DNA from 4 places in the Sphingobacterium sp. SYP-B4668 genome. Region 1 is predicted to be linked to each of the others. Evidence: riboswitches for the same ligand, from Rfam matches in the RefSeq annotation. Region 1 holds a riboswitch; each other region holds the start of a gene.
What was found. Region 1 has a riboswitch for S-adenosylmethionine ahead of OQ289_RS17540 (SusC/RagA family TonB-linked outer membrane protein). Riboswitches for the same ligand answer to the same signal wherever they lie in the genome.

Region 1 (3,167 bases):
ATCCAAAAGATAGATAGTAATCGCTTTTTTCACCACCACCTCCAAAATTGAGATCCGATTGTGTACGGTTTCCGGTACGTAGTAATACATCTTCCCAATTGTCATTCCACAGCGTTTTGGCACCTGTGACTAGCTTACCATCCACACCTACCGGCTCAGGAAACCCTGATCCATATGGGTTGATACCGAGATTGGTGACCAATTGACGACTAGCGGTAGCTGCGGCTTGTTCGGCCGACATCTTATTAGCGACGTTGCGATTACGTAGTGCCTCCCAGTATAATTCAAAATATTGATCTGTATTTACTTTTTCATAATCCTTTACCGCTCTGTTTGAAAAACCTTGGTTCAAACTAAAATTAATCCTCGTATCTCCTTTTGCGCCATTCTTTGTCGTGATGATAATAACACCATTTGCTCCCCTAGAACCGTATAGAGCGCTCGCAGCTGCATCTTTAAGCACTGAAATAGACTGGATATCGCTCTGATTGATGGCGTTGATATCACCATTGTAGGGATTGCCATCCACAACGTATAAAGGCGCACTTGAGGCATTGATAGAGCCTATCCCTCGGATACGAATTGTCGCATCTGTACCTGGTTGGCCAGAGGAAGAAACAGACTGTAGTCCCGGAACTTGTCCTTCTAGGGCCTTACTAACGGATGAAACAGGTCTATTATTAATATTCTCTGCTGAGATGGTCGATACCGATCCTGTAAAATTTGCCCGTTTGGCGGTACCATAAGCTACGACCACGACTTCATCTAAGCTACGGTCACTTGGACGTAAACCTATATGTAGATTATCTACTGCTGCATTTACAATTGTTGTTTCAAAACCCACGTAGCTGAGCTGCAATTTGGAGGTTGTCGCTGCTTGAATTGAAAACGAACCATCTTTGGCTGTCCGTACCGTGGTAGTCCCCCCCACAACACTTACATTCACATCTGACAATGATTCCTTTGTCAATTCGTTGATAACAATACCTTGTACTGTTCTCGATTGCTGGGCTTGTCCATAATTGTAGTACAACAATAACGGGAGGACCAGCACCCAGGTCGCATTCATCTTTTTAAGTAATTTTTCCATGCTCATATCAAATACATTAAATCTGTCGATATTCCATACATATCCAAAGCAGCAACAGCCAGTTGGCACATGTGACGGCAAGGCTCTTTTCACGTCCGGACTGTGAGTAAGCACTTGATCCACTTATCGATTCTGCTTTTTTCAGCAGAGAGGCAGTAGCACCTTGCATGGAGACTGGCAGGTTGCTAAGATTTCATCGGGCCTATTCCCTCCATCTTTCCAGATAAGTACGGTATCGATTATTAGGATGCAAAGATAGCGATATTATATATAATCTATAATATATATAGACTTTATTGCTTTTATGACATTTCTATTAGAATATCCACTTTTCCTTCCTCTACAAGAAGGAGTCCCTATTATGTCTGTACGCAGCGAGACCGCTAAGACATGTATAATTAACGGTCGTGGAGGGCTTACAATCGTTTATTAAGGGGATTGCGTGCTTCTAAAAAATCGATTCCATTCTGTTGGATTTTGATAATCAATCATTTCACCTTATGCCTATATCAAAGAGTTGGGAGATTCCAAAATCGTTTTGTATTTTTACCGAGCCTGATTAATATCGGGCCAAATAAAAACAAGTCCAAAACTATTTAGTGCATAATAAATGAGCGACGAAACGAACTACAACGACGACCACGAAGAAGCATTATCACCTCAAGAAAACGAACAGACCAGCAATACGATTCCTTTATCCGGTTTATATGAAAACTGGTTTTTGGATTATGCTTCGTATGTCATCTTGGACCGTGCAGTACCTCATATCAACGACGGATTCAAGCCCGTCCAACGCCGAATACTCCACTCATTGAAAGAGATGGATGATGGTCGATATAATAAGGCGGCCAATGTCATCGGTAACACCATGAAGTATCATCCACACGGGGACGCTTCTATCGGGGATGCGATGGTACAATTAGGTCAAAAAAACCTACTCATAGACTGTCAGGGTAACTGGGGAGACCCTATCACAGGCGACTCAGCTGCTGCACCTCGTTATATCGAAGGTCGCCTATCCAAATTTGCCCTTGACGTCGTATTCAATCCGGAGACTACAGAATGGCAATTTAGCTATGATGGTCGGAATCGCGAACCTGTAACACTTCCTGTCAAATTCCCATTGCTGCTGGCCCAAGGAGCCGAGGGTATCGCGGTAGGTTTGGCGACCAAGATTATGCCGCACAATTTTATCGAGCTGATCGATGAATCCATCAAAGTTCTTCAAGGGGAGCGTCCGTATCTTCTTCCGGATTTCCCAACTGGGGGAATGGCCGATTGCTCCGCTTACAATGAAGGGCAAAGGGGGGGTAAAATCCGTGTTCGTGCCAAAATCGAAGAGCGTGACAAGAAGACTTTGGCAATTACTGAAATCCCCTTTGGAACCACTACAGGGGGGCTCATCGAAAGTGTTGTCACCGCTAACGACAAGGGAAAAATCAAGATTAAAAAGATAGAAGATAACACCGCTGAAAACGTAGAGATTATCGTACACCTTGCGCCAGGAATCTCTCCTGACGTGACTATTGATGCCCTGTACGCATTTACGGCATGCGAATCTTCTATTTCACCGAATACATGTGTCATCAAGAATGAGAAGCCATACTTCATGAGTGTGAATGACATCTTGATTGAGAACACAAAAAACACCAAAGACTTGCTGAAACAGGAGTTGGAGATCAAACTCCATGACCTACAGGAAAAGATTTTTTTCAGTACGCTACTCAAGATATTTATACAGCAGGGCATGTATAAACATCCCGACTATGAAAACTCTGGAGATTTCAACACTGTGGTGGGCGTATTGGATACTTTATTCGAGCCATTCTTCCCTCAGTTTTACCGTACCATCCTGCCTGAGGACTACAAAAAACTGATCGATAAGCCGATGAGTAGCATCACGAGATTCGACGTAAAGAAAGCGGACGAACAGATGGCTGCTTTGGAGGAGGATATTAAAACGGTCAAGAAGCATCTTCGTCAATTGACTGAATATGCAATTGCATGGTATACCCGATTGAAAGAGAAATATGGTCAAGGACGGGAACGCAAGACCGAGCTTCGTGCTTTTGATAAA
Region 2 (3,167 bases), 1.8 Mb from region 1:
AACATGGGCTATCTTTTCTTTCCAATGGGCGCATTATTAGTTCTTTTGATTGGTTGTTTTGCCTATACGCTGACCACTATTTATCGACAAAAGAAAATATCAGAGATGAAAACTGACTTCATCAACAACATGACGCACGAATTTAAGACGCCTGTTGCGACTATCATGATTGCGAGCGAATCGCTACGTGACCCCGAAATCATAACCGACCAAAAAAGGGTAAATAGACTTGCAAATATCATATATGACGAAAATATCAGATTAGGTGACCATATCGAACGAGTGCTCAACATCGCTAGATTAGAAAAAGAAAACCTTAAAATTGACCGCATCGACGTGCGTATAAATGAACTCACTAATGCTGTACTGGACAGTATGAATTTACAGCTTCAGAAATCAAAAGGTACGTTAGAAGTATATTTAGAAGCGAAGGAAGATACCGTCATTGGAGACGAACTCCACCTTTCCAACGTACTATTCAACTTGGTAGACAATGCCATCAAATACAGTCGCCATGCGCCACACATCGTAGTGAAAACTCATAACCACAAAAATACAATTGTCATCTCTGTTGCTGACAACGGTATTGGCATGACCCGAGAACAACAACAAAAGATATTTGACCAATTCTATCGCATTCCGACAGGCAACATTCACAATGTAAAGGGTTTTGGCCTAGGCTTGAGTTATGTAAATGACATAATCAAACGATTAGACGGACGTATACAGGTAAAAAGTGAGAAAGATAAAGGCACACATTTTGATGTAACATTGCCGCTAAAGGGTTACAAACTATAACTAACGCGGATGAATTTCCATCTGCAATTGTCCAATGAACAAATACGCGAATTATGCAAAAAATATTATTAGCGGAAGACGATCCAAACTTAGGGGAATTATTAAAGGACTATCTTGAATTAAAAAGCAAGTTTGATGTCACGCTATGCCAGGATGGAGAGGAAGCGCTCACCGCCTTTCATAAGGATGAATACGACCTCTGCATACTAGATGTGATGATGCCTAAAAAAGATGGGTTCACACTTGGTAAGGACATCCGTAAAACCAACACCACTGTCCCGATTATTTATGCTACCGCCAAAGGCATGATGGAGGATAAAACTCAAGCATTTGAACTTGGTGGGGACGATTATATCACCAAACCCTTTCGAGTAGAAGAACTCTTGTTACGCATACACGCTCTTTTAAAAAGAAGCTCCCGTGAAAAAGATGAGGAAGTCGCAGACAAGTTTGAAATTGGCGATTACTTCTTTGACTACACCAGTCAGCAAATTTCTTACAAAGGCCAACAGCAAAAACTCTCCACAAAAGAAGCTGAGCTGCTCCGACTCCTGTGCCTCAAAAAGAATGATGTCCTGACCCGGGAGGAGGCGTTACTAAAGATCTGGCATGACGACAACTATTTTACAGGTAGAAGTATGGACGTTTTCCTAAGCAAATTACGAAAATATCTCAAGCAAGATTCAAATGTAGAAATTGTTAATGTACACGGTAAAGGATACAAATTGCTCGTGAGCTAACGCATTAATATAGAATAGAAGGCATACCGAAAGGATTGAAAATGAGTTGGAACCTAGAAGTTCAACCATCAGTTTCAATCCTTTTTTTCTTTTTTATCTGTTCTTTTTTGTAATATCAATTCTTATTCCGATATTAGCGTCGCTTATAGAGAAAGGCCGAGGGAATAGACCCGAAGAAGCCTTAGCAACCTGTCACTTGACAAGGTGCTAAATTCTACCCCCCTTCATGGAAGAGGGAAAGATAAGCCGAAGTCACTACATCTGGTGTCCTTCCTCTTTAGCAATAAATAATTTAGATAACAATTAATAAGGAAATAGTATGTTAATTACAAACAACTTAGGTTACCCAAGAGTGGGACCTTTCCGCGAATTGAAGAAAGCTAACGAGGCATATTGGGCTAAGAAGATTTCTGCGGAAGAATTATTACAGGCAGCTAAAGAAATCCGTGAAGCAAATTGGAAAACTCAGAAAGATGCGGGCATCGATTTGATTCCTTCCAATGATTTTTCATTCTATGATCAAGTATTAGACCTTTCATTGACAGTTGGTGCTATTCCAGCTCGATACAATACCTTATTAAGCAAAGTAGACAACAACTATAGCTTAGATCTTTATTTTGCTATGGCGCGGGGTTTCCAACAAGATGGAATCGACGTCACAGCTTCTGAAATGACAAAATGGTTTGACACGAATTACCATTACATGGTTCCTGAATTCACTAAAGGTCAAACATTCAAGTTAACTTCTGAAAAGTTTCTAAACGAATACAACGAGGCTAAGACAGCTGGCATTGAAACAAAGCCGGTCATCATTGGTCCAATCACTTACCTTTTAATCGGTAAAGAAAAAGAAACAGGTTTTGACCGTATCGATCTAATCGAAAACTTATTACCCGTTTACGAGCAAATTCTTTCGAAATTAGCCGCAGCTGGTGCTAAATATATCCAGATAGATGAACCTTATTTGGCTTTAGACATAGATGCAAAAGTAAAAGCTTTATACACTTCAGTATTCGAAAGATTAAGTGCAGCAGCAGGTAATGCTAAACTCATCGCTACAACATATTTTGAAGCTTTAAAGGACAATGAAGATTTAGCGCTAGGGCTTCCAGTACACGCTTTACACCTAGATTTAGTTCGCGGGGAAAATCAACTCGACACTGTGCTACCAAAAGTACCGGCGTCATTGACTCTCTCCTTGGGCGTGGTGGAAGGTCGTAACATTTGGAAAAATGATTACGAAAAATCGTTAACAAAACTCCAACAAGCTATAGCTGCTTTAGGCGCAGACAGAGTATGGGTAGGTACGTCATCGTCATTACTGCACGTTCCATTTGACCTGGACAGCGAGAAAAACGAAGAAACACTTCCTGCTGAGGTTAAAAATTGGTTAGCATTTGCTAAGCAAAAATTAGCAGAAGTAAAAGACCTATCTATCTTGGCTGATGGCGAAGTAGATGCAAATACTGCAGAGCGCTTTGCGGCGAATAAAGCTGCTGCTGAAAGCCGTCGTACCTCTCCCCTTATCCACAAACCAGAAGTAAAAAATCGGGTAAGCAACATCACGGATGAGGATGCTAAACGTACATCGGCATTTGCAACACGTAAACTCGCTCAACAAGCAAAATT
Region 3 (3,167 bases), 750 kb from region 1:
TACCTTAATCTTGAAGATGTGGATCATATCGATCAAGCTCAGCCGTTGGTACGGAAGAAGGTATACCTTTCCAATGATAAAATGCCTGAGCGCGACCCCGATGATTTTCGGATGAAGGACCTTGTCGGTTTTTTGGTGGTAGATGAAAAGCATGGCGAGTTGGGCGAAATTACCGAAGTGCAGGATTTACCTCAGCAATTCGTTGCGACTGTCGATTATAATGGCAAAGAACTTATGTTTCCGTTGAATGACGATCTCATTCTTGGGATAGACCCCGAGGAGGAAATTATAGAAGTAGACCTCCCAGATGGATTGGTAGACCTCTATCAAGAATAATAGAAAAAAGCTGCTCTTGTAAAGGCAGCTTTTTCTATTTATATTACGACGAGTAAACGAAGTACGTTTTATTATCGGACCAATTGAATGAAATACCTATCAATCCTCTTATTGGCGTTGCTCCTGAGTTCATGTAATGAATCGGTAAGGCTACCTCCGGGCAATTATCAGATGACATGCGCTTATAAGGAAAATGAATATCTTAACGATAGTAAACATAATAAGGAGAGGGTAGGGTGTAATGTGGCATGTGACCATGAGATTTATCACCGATCTTTTCTATCGTTAAAAGACAATTATTCATTTGTTCTCGGATTGGATGATATTTTATTACATGGAAGCTATGAAATCGACGGTCGTAAGATTAGACTAAAAGATGAGAAGGGTGCCGAGCTCGTTTTGGAAACGAAGAAACAAGGGCAAGATTGTATCCAATTTTTTGCTGTCTTTGATGAGATTTACAGTCAAGTAGTACCCGCCAATGAGCGTCTGTATTTTAATTTTGTACGGGATGAAACTACACCAATTGAGAGCGAAAGTAAATTTTCCTATGCGCTTAATCAATGGAGGATAGCGCCTAGTGAGCAGGAGTCCAAAGCAGCCATCAAAGATCGGCTGTTGAACAACCTCGATTATGTATGTGCCTATGTACAACATGTACTTAATTCTGGTGTCTATCACGGATATAAGATGGATGGTATCCCAACACCACTTGTGTATCAGGAAAATGGAATAGTCCTTCGCGACTGGAAGGAGGTACCCGATACTTGGAAAGCTATCTTTTATGATGAAGGGGATGCCCATCAAGCGTATCAAATGATGTATGAGACCTTTAAGGGCACCTCTGTGAATCGATACAAAAAGTCTGGTCTTTTGGTGGTATTCTATTATCTAAAAGATCTTCGAAATGCAATTGAACAACAGGAGTGATGAAACATAATATCTTGTTTTGACGATTTAATTTTGAGTTGTCGCTTTGATTATCGATATTAGCTCCGCTTATGGAGAAAGGCAGAGGGAATAGACCCGATGAAGCCTTAGCAACCTGTCTGAAGACAAGGTGCTACATTCTACCCCGCCAATCAACGGGAAAGATAAGCCGAAAACACTGTTCCTTGGTGTCTTTCTCTCCGAGCTTTCATATGTTAATTTTTATTATTGTCATCACTATTTGTGGTGCATATAGCTGTTTTTCAGTCTGATAGGTCAATGAGGCAACTCGCTCTGCAGGAATGAGAATGCTGTCTCCATATGAAAAGATAAGTAGGGTAGACAATAATGTCTATAACTGCGTCACTGTTAAAGAAAAAATTATTAGATGAAACCGAGAGATAAATAATGTTGGTGAATAGGACATCATTATTTACTCGAGCTCTCATCAACAGATAAAGAAAAAATTATTAGATGAAACCGAGAGGTAAATAATGTTTGCGAATAGGACAATCATTATTTACTCGAGCTCTCATCAACAGATAAAGAAAAAATTATTAGATGAAACCGAGAGGTAAATAATGTTTGCGAATAGGACAATCATTATTTACTCGAGCTCTCATCAACAGATAAAGAAAAAATTATTAGATGAAAATCGTCGATCACATTAAAAACGCCAAAGGGAAAACGCTTTTTTCTTTCGAATTGTTGCCGCCAGCGAAGGGGCAGAGTATCCAGAGTATCTATAAGACAATGGACGAACTCATGGAATTCAAACCGCCTTTTATAGATGTGACCTACCATCGAGAAGATTACTTGTATAAAGAGCATGCAGGTGGACTTTTGGAACGGGTAGCTTATCGCAAACGACCAGGTACAGTCGCCATATGTGCAGCCATCATGAATAAGTATAAAGTGGATGCCGTGCCACACTTAATCTGCGGAGGTTTTACCAAAGAGGAGACTGAAAATGCATTGATAGATCTCAATTTCTTAGGTATCGACAACGTATTGGTTCTTCGTGGCGATGCTCGTAGAGGAGATGCTGATTTTATCCCGACAGATGGAGGACACACCTATGCCACAGACTTGCTCGAACAAGTCTTGGATATGAATACCGGTAAATATCTGCATGAGGATATTGTCAATTCAGAAAAAACTGACTTCTGTATAGGCGTGGCAGGTTATCCTGAAAAACATTTTGAAAGTCCTAATTTCAATACAGACTTCAAATTCTTGAAAAAGAAAGTGGAGATGGGAGCCGAGTTTATCGTGACCCAGATGTTTTTCAATGTAGAAAAATACAAAGAATTCGTGACGAAATGCCGGGAGCATGATATACATGTGCCCATTATCCCAGGACTGAAACCGATAACATCCAAAAAACAATTGGTAACATTACCTCGCGTTTTCCATTTGGATATTCCGGAAGAATTGAGCGATGCGATTGCTGACTGTCATACCAATGCTGATGTTCGTCAAGTTGGTCAGGAATGGCTTGTTCAACAATGTAAAGAGCTGATTGACTTTGGAGCACCAGTATTGCATTTTTATACCATGAGTAATCCTGGTCCCACCAAGAAGATTGTGGAACAGTTATTTTAAGGGAAAAGAGGCAGCTGCTTCATAAACCTACAAACGCTTCGCGCTGCTATCGCCTGGTCTGATCAGGGTTCTTCATTCAAGGGGAAAGTCATTAATAGAATAAAAGAAAAGCCTGTTGCAACAGGCTTTTCTTTTGACAAAATTTTATCCTTTTTTGACTTCCTTTGCCCAAGAGTCCTTGAGCGTCACGGTTCTATTAAAGACGAGATTTTCTGTAGTAGACTTGGTATCTAAGGTAAAGTATCCCAATCGTATAAATTGGTAACCCTTTCCTGCTTCAGCTGTTGCCAAGTCTG
Region 4 (3,167 bases), 2.5 Mb from region 1:
CCCACCAATGAGCACGTCAATTTTTTTTATGCCTAGGTAGTTGGCTAATAGTTGGTTGCCTTTTATAATATCCCGTATAGTAAATTGAGGGAAAGCAAGATAATATGGGTGTCTCGTGGCTTCATTTATAGAAAGTGGATTGGTGGACCCATAATGAGAGCCAATGACATTGGCGCATATGATGAAGTGGTCTTTGGGGTTGAAAAAATCGTCTTCACCAAAAAGCCCACTCCACCAATCCAGTACATCCGAACTAGCGGTCAGTGCATGACATACCCACACTACATTGTCTTTTGTTTCATTCAGCTGTCCATAAGTATGATAGGCAATCTCCAAGCCAGTGACCTGTTTGCCATTTTCAAATACAAATGGTTCATTATGCTTATATGTCTTAATACTCATGGATGTAATGTTGTACTCGTCAGCACTGACTTTTGCTTATTTTATTTTTTCGAAAGCTTGTTGCAAATCAGCTTTGATGTCGTCAATATGTTCGATTCCTACAGCCAGTCTTAATGAGCCAGGGTAGACTCCTGCGGCGCGCTGTGCGTCTTCACTCAATTGTTGATGTGTTGTAGCAGATGGATGTATGATTAATGATTTGGTATCTCCAACATTGGCAAGATGGCTAATCAAGGACAAGCTGTCAATAAAGTCATTTGCTTTGTTGGGGTCTCCTTTAATAGTAAATGAAAGTACTGCTCCAAATCCGTTTCTCAGGTATTTTTGGGCATTTGTAAAATGTGGCGAGCTTTTCAGGCCTGGGTAGCTTACTTTTTCTACTTGTGGATGACCTTCCAACCATTGTGCAATCTCCAAGGCATTGTCAACATGGCGTTGTACTCTCAAAGACAAAGTTTCAAGGCCTTGTAGAAGGAGGAAAGAGTTGAATGGAGATAATGCTGGACCGAAGTCTCTAAGTCCTTCAACGCGGGCTCTGATGGCGAATTGAATGTTGCCAAAAGGGCCACCTTCGCCAAAGACATCGGCAAATACCAATCCATGGTAACCTTCTGATGGTTCAGTAAATTGTTTGAATTTTCCATTTCCCCAGTTGTAATTTCCACCATCTATTATGACTCCACCAATGCTTGTACCGTGACCACCGATCCATTTGGTGGCAGATTCTACAACTACGTGTGCACCATGTTCCAATGGCTTGAATAGATAGCCCCCAGCGCCGAAAGTGTTGTCCACGATAAGCGGAAGGTCATATTTATTTGCAATTGCAGCTATTTTTTCAAAATCTGGAATATTGTAACTTGGATTTCCGATTGTTTCAATATAGATGGCCTTGGTCTTGTCGTCAATTAATGCTTCTATGTTTTCCGGTTCGCCGTCTTTCGCAAATCTAGCTTCAATGCCTAACCTTTTAAATGAAACCTTGAACTGATTATATGTGCCTCCGTATAGATTCGAACCTGCAACGAAATTTTCGCCAGCATCTATGATATTGTTGAGCGCTATGAACTGGGCAGCTTGACCAGACGCCACTGCTACTGCAGCTACACCACCTTCCAATGCTGCGATTCGTTTTTCAAACACATCAGTGGTGGGATTCATGATTCGTGTGTAGATATTTCCAAACTGTTTAAGTGCGAATAGGTTAGCGCCGTGTTCTGCATTTTCAAATACATATGAAGTAGTTTGATAGATAGGCACCGCACGGGCTCCTGTAGTCGGATCTACGACTTGACCTGCATGTACTTGTAAGGTTTCGAATTTGAGGTTTGTATTTTCTGACATGTTCTCTAGCTTTAAGTTTTATTAATTTGTTGTTGATAAATGGATATGTTCGATACTCCTTCTTATAGGGAGCAAGGCATAGTACTATAATGGGGGTGATAAGGGTATTTCCTTAACAGCACATCATAGCAGACATTCGCATTCGGGTGTGGGGCTCCACGGAACGCAATGATGCATTTTTGGTATCCTGCTTAGCGGATATTCTTGTTGATGTGTACTTGTTAAATGTAATTGTAATGATCATAGCTTTTTTTATTTATATTCTCCAAAGCAACATCGCTTTGGACAGGATTTGGCACCTTTTCAAACTTTTTTTGAAGGTTGCCAGTGGGTCATTGAGCCAGTCTCTCGCCACTTCTTTATAAATCAAAACCCTACGATAAAGAGAGGTTGTGATTAGGTGTCTTTCTCGAAGACCTTACAAATATATCTTTTGATTTTTAGTTTCGCAAATAAATAAGGTAAAAAAATATCCCAAAAACCTATAACTAAGCTTTATATCAATCCTTAAAGTCGTATTAGAGCGGTCTGTTAGTCTTTGGAAAGGTGTGTAGTGCGGAAAAGTGTTTGCCGCAGCTTAGACCAATTTAGGTTCTTTATAGGTGTATACGTTATAAGGGTACATCCATTTGACCAAGTATTTAGCGATTATACTGACGATGGCCAATGGTATGAATAAGATATATCCTCCTGGCGCGATACTGCAGATGAGAAAAATTGATGTCAATGGCGCATGTATGGCTGCTGACAGTGTTGCTGCGGCTCCAAAGAGCGCAAAGTTGAGTACGATCAGCTCGGTGCCCAAATAAGCATTGCACACTAGTGCGAATAAAATGCCAAGAAAGGCTCCTGCGACTATACTAGGGGCGAATACACCTCCATCTCCTCCTGCGCCCAATGTAAGTGAGGCTGCCAAGGGTTTTAGAATGACCAATAATAAAAGTGTAATACCAAAAGGAATGGATAGGGTCTCTTTTAGCCCCTGTTCAATTACTTGTTGTAAGCCGTGATAGCTATCTCCATACAAATACGGAAAAGCAAAAATCATAAGGCCCAAAGATAAAGCTCCAAGATTTACCCGGATAAAATTGTTCTCGATACCATTAAATACTTTTTTGATATGGATAACAATTTTGGTGAAGTATAAAGCCAATATTGCGGCCAATAGACTGAGACCTATCACATAAGGTAAAGCAGTCCAATGCCAGGTTTGAACGGTGAAAGGTAATAGTTTTTGACCCGCTATAAAATATCCAAAAAGGGTGGCCATTAGTACCGAACTCGTGCAGCTGATTAATATAGGTCTGCTGACTCGGCGAGCAATCACCTCAATGGCAAACAACCAACCTGCAATAGGGCTGCCAAACAACGTGGCGACTCCAGCCGCCACACCTGCGCAAATTAGTTCATTTTTATAAGCA

Region 2: another riboswitch for S-adenosylmethionine. It lies ahead of metE (5-methyltetrahydropteroyltriglutamate--homocysteine S-methyltransferase); the one in region 1 lies ahead of OQ289_RS17540 (SusC/RagA family TonB-linked outer membrane protein).
Region 3: another riboswitch for S-adenosylmethionine. It lies ahead of OQ289_RS20590 (methylenetetrahydrofolate reductase); the one in region 1 lies ahead of OQ289_RS17540 (SusC/RagA family TonB-linked outer membrane protein).
Region 4: another riboswitch for S-adenosylmethionine. It lies ahead of OQ289_RS06200 (O-acetylhomoserine aminocarboxypropyltransferase/cysteine synthase family protein); the one in region 1 lies ahead of OQ289_RS17540 (SusC/RagA family TonB-linked outer membrane protein).

What each region holds. Positions count from the first base shown of each region.
Region 1 is NZ_CP115483.1:4,298,097-4,301,263, forward strand. It holds gene OQ289_RS17540 (SusC/RagA family TonB-linked outer membrane protein) at 1-1,090, opposite strand, end outside; SAM riboswitch class I at 1,211-1,320, opposite strand; gene OQ289_RS17545 (DNA gyrase/topoisomerase IV subunit A) at 1,701-3,167, shown strand, end outside.
Region 2 is NZ_CP115483.1:667,372-670,538, reverse strand. It holds gene OQ289_RS02825 (sensor histidine kinase) at 1-798, shown strand, start outside; gene OQ289_RS02820 (response regulator transcription factor) at 852-1,538, shown strand; SAM riboswitch class I at 1,679-1,786, shown strand; gene metE (5-methyltetrahydropteroyltriglutamate--homocysteine S-methyltransferase) at 1,858-3,167, shown strand, end outside.
Region 3 is NZ_CP115483.1:5,050,699-5,053,865, reverse strand. It holds gene rimM (ribosome maturation factor RimM) at 1-336, shown strand, start outside; gene OQ289_RS20595 (hypothetical protein) at 424-1,266, shown strand; SAM riboswitch class I at 1,333-1,437, shown strand; gene OQ289_RS20590 (methylenetetrahydrofolate reductase) at 1,915-2,871, shown strand; gene OQ289_RS20585 (glutamine--tRNA ligase/YqeY domain fusion protein) at 3,016-3,167, opposite strand, start outside.
Region 4 is NZ_CP115483.1:1,430,509-1,433,675, forward strand. It holds gene OQ289_RS06195 (homoserine O-acetyltransferase family protein) at 1-402, opposite strand, end outside; gene OQ289_RS06200 (O-acetylhomoserine aminocarboxypropyltransferase/cysteine synthase family protein) at 439-1,746, opposite strand; SAM riboswitch class I at 2,000-2,114, opposite strand; gene OQ289_RS06205 (chloride channel protein) at 2,324-3,167, opposite strand, start outside.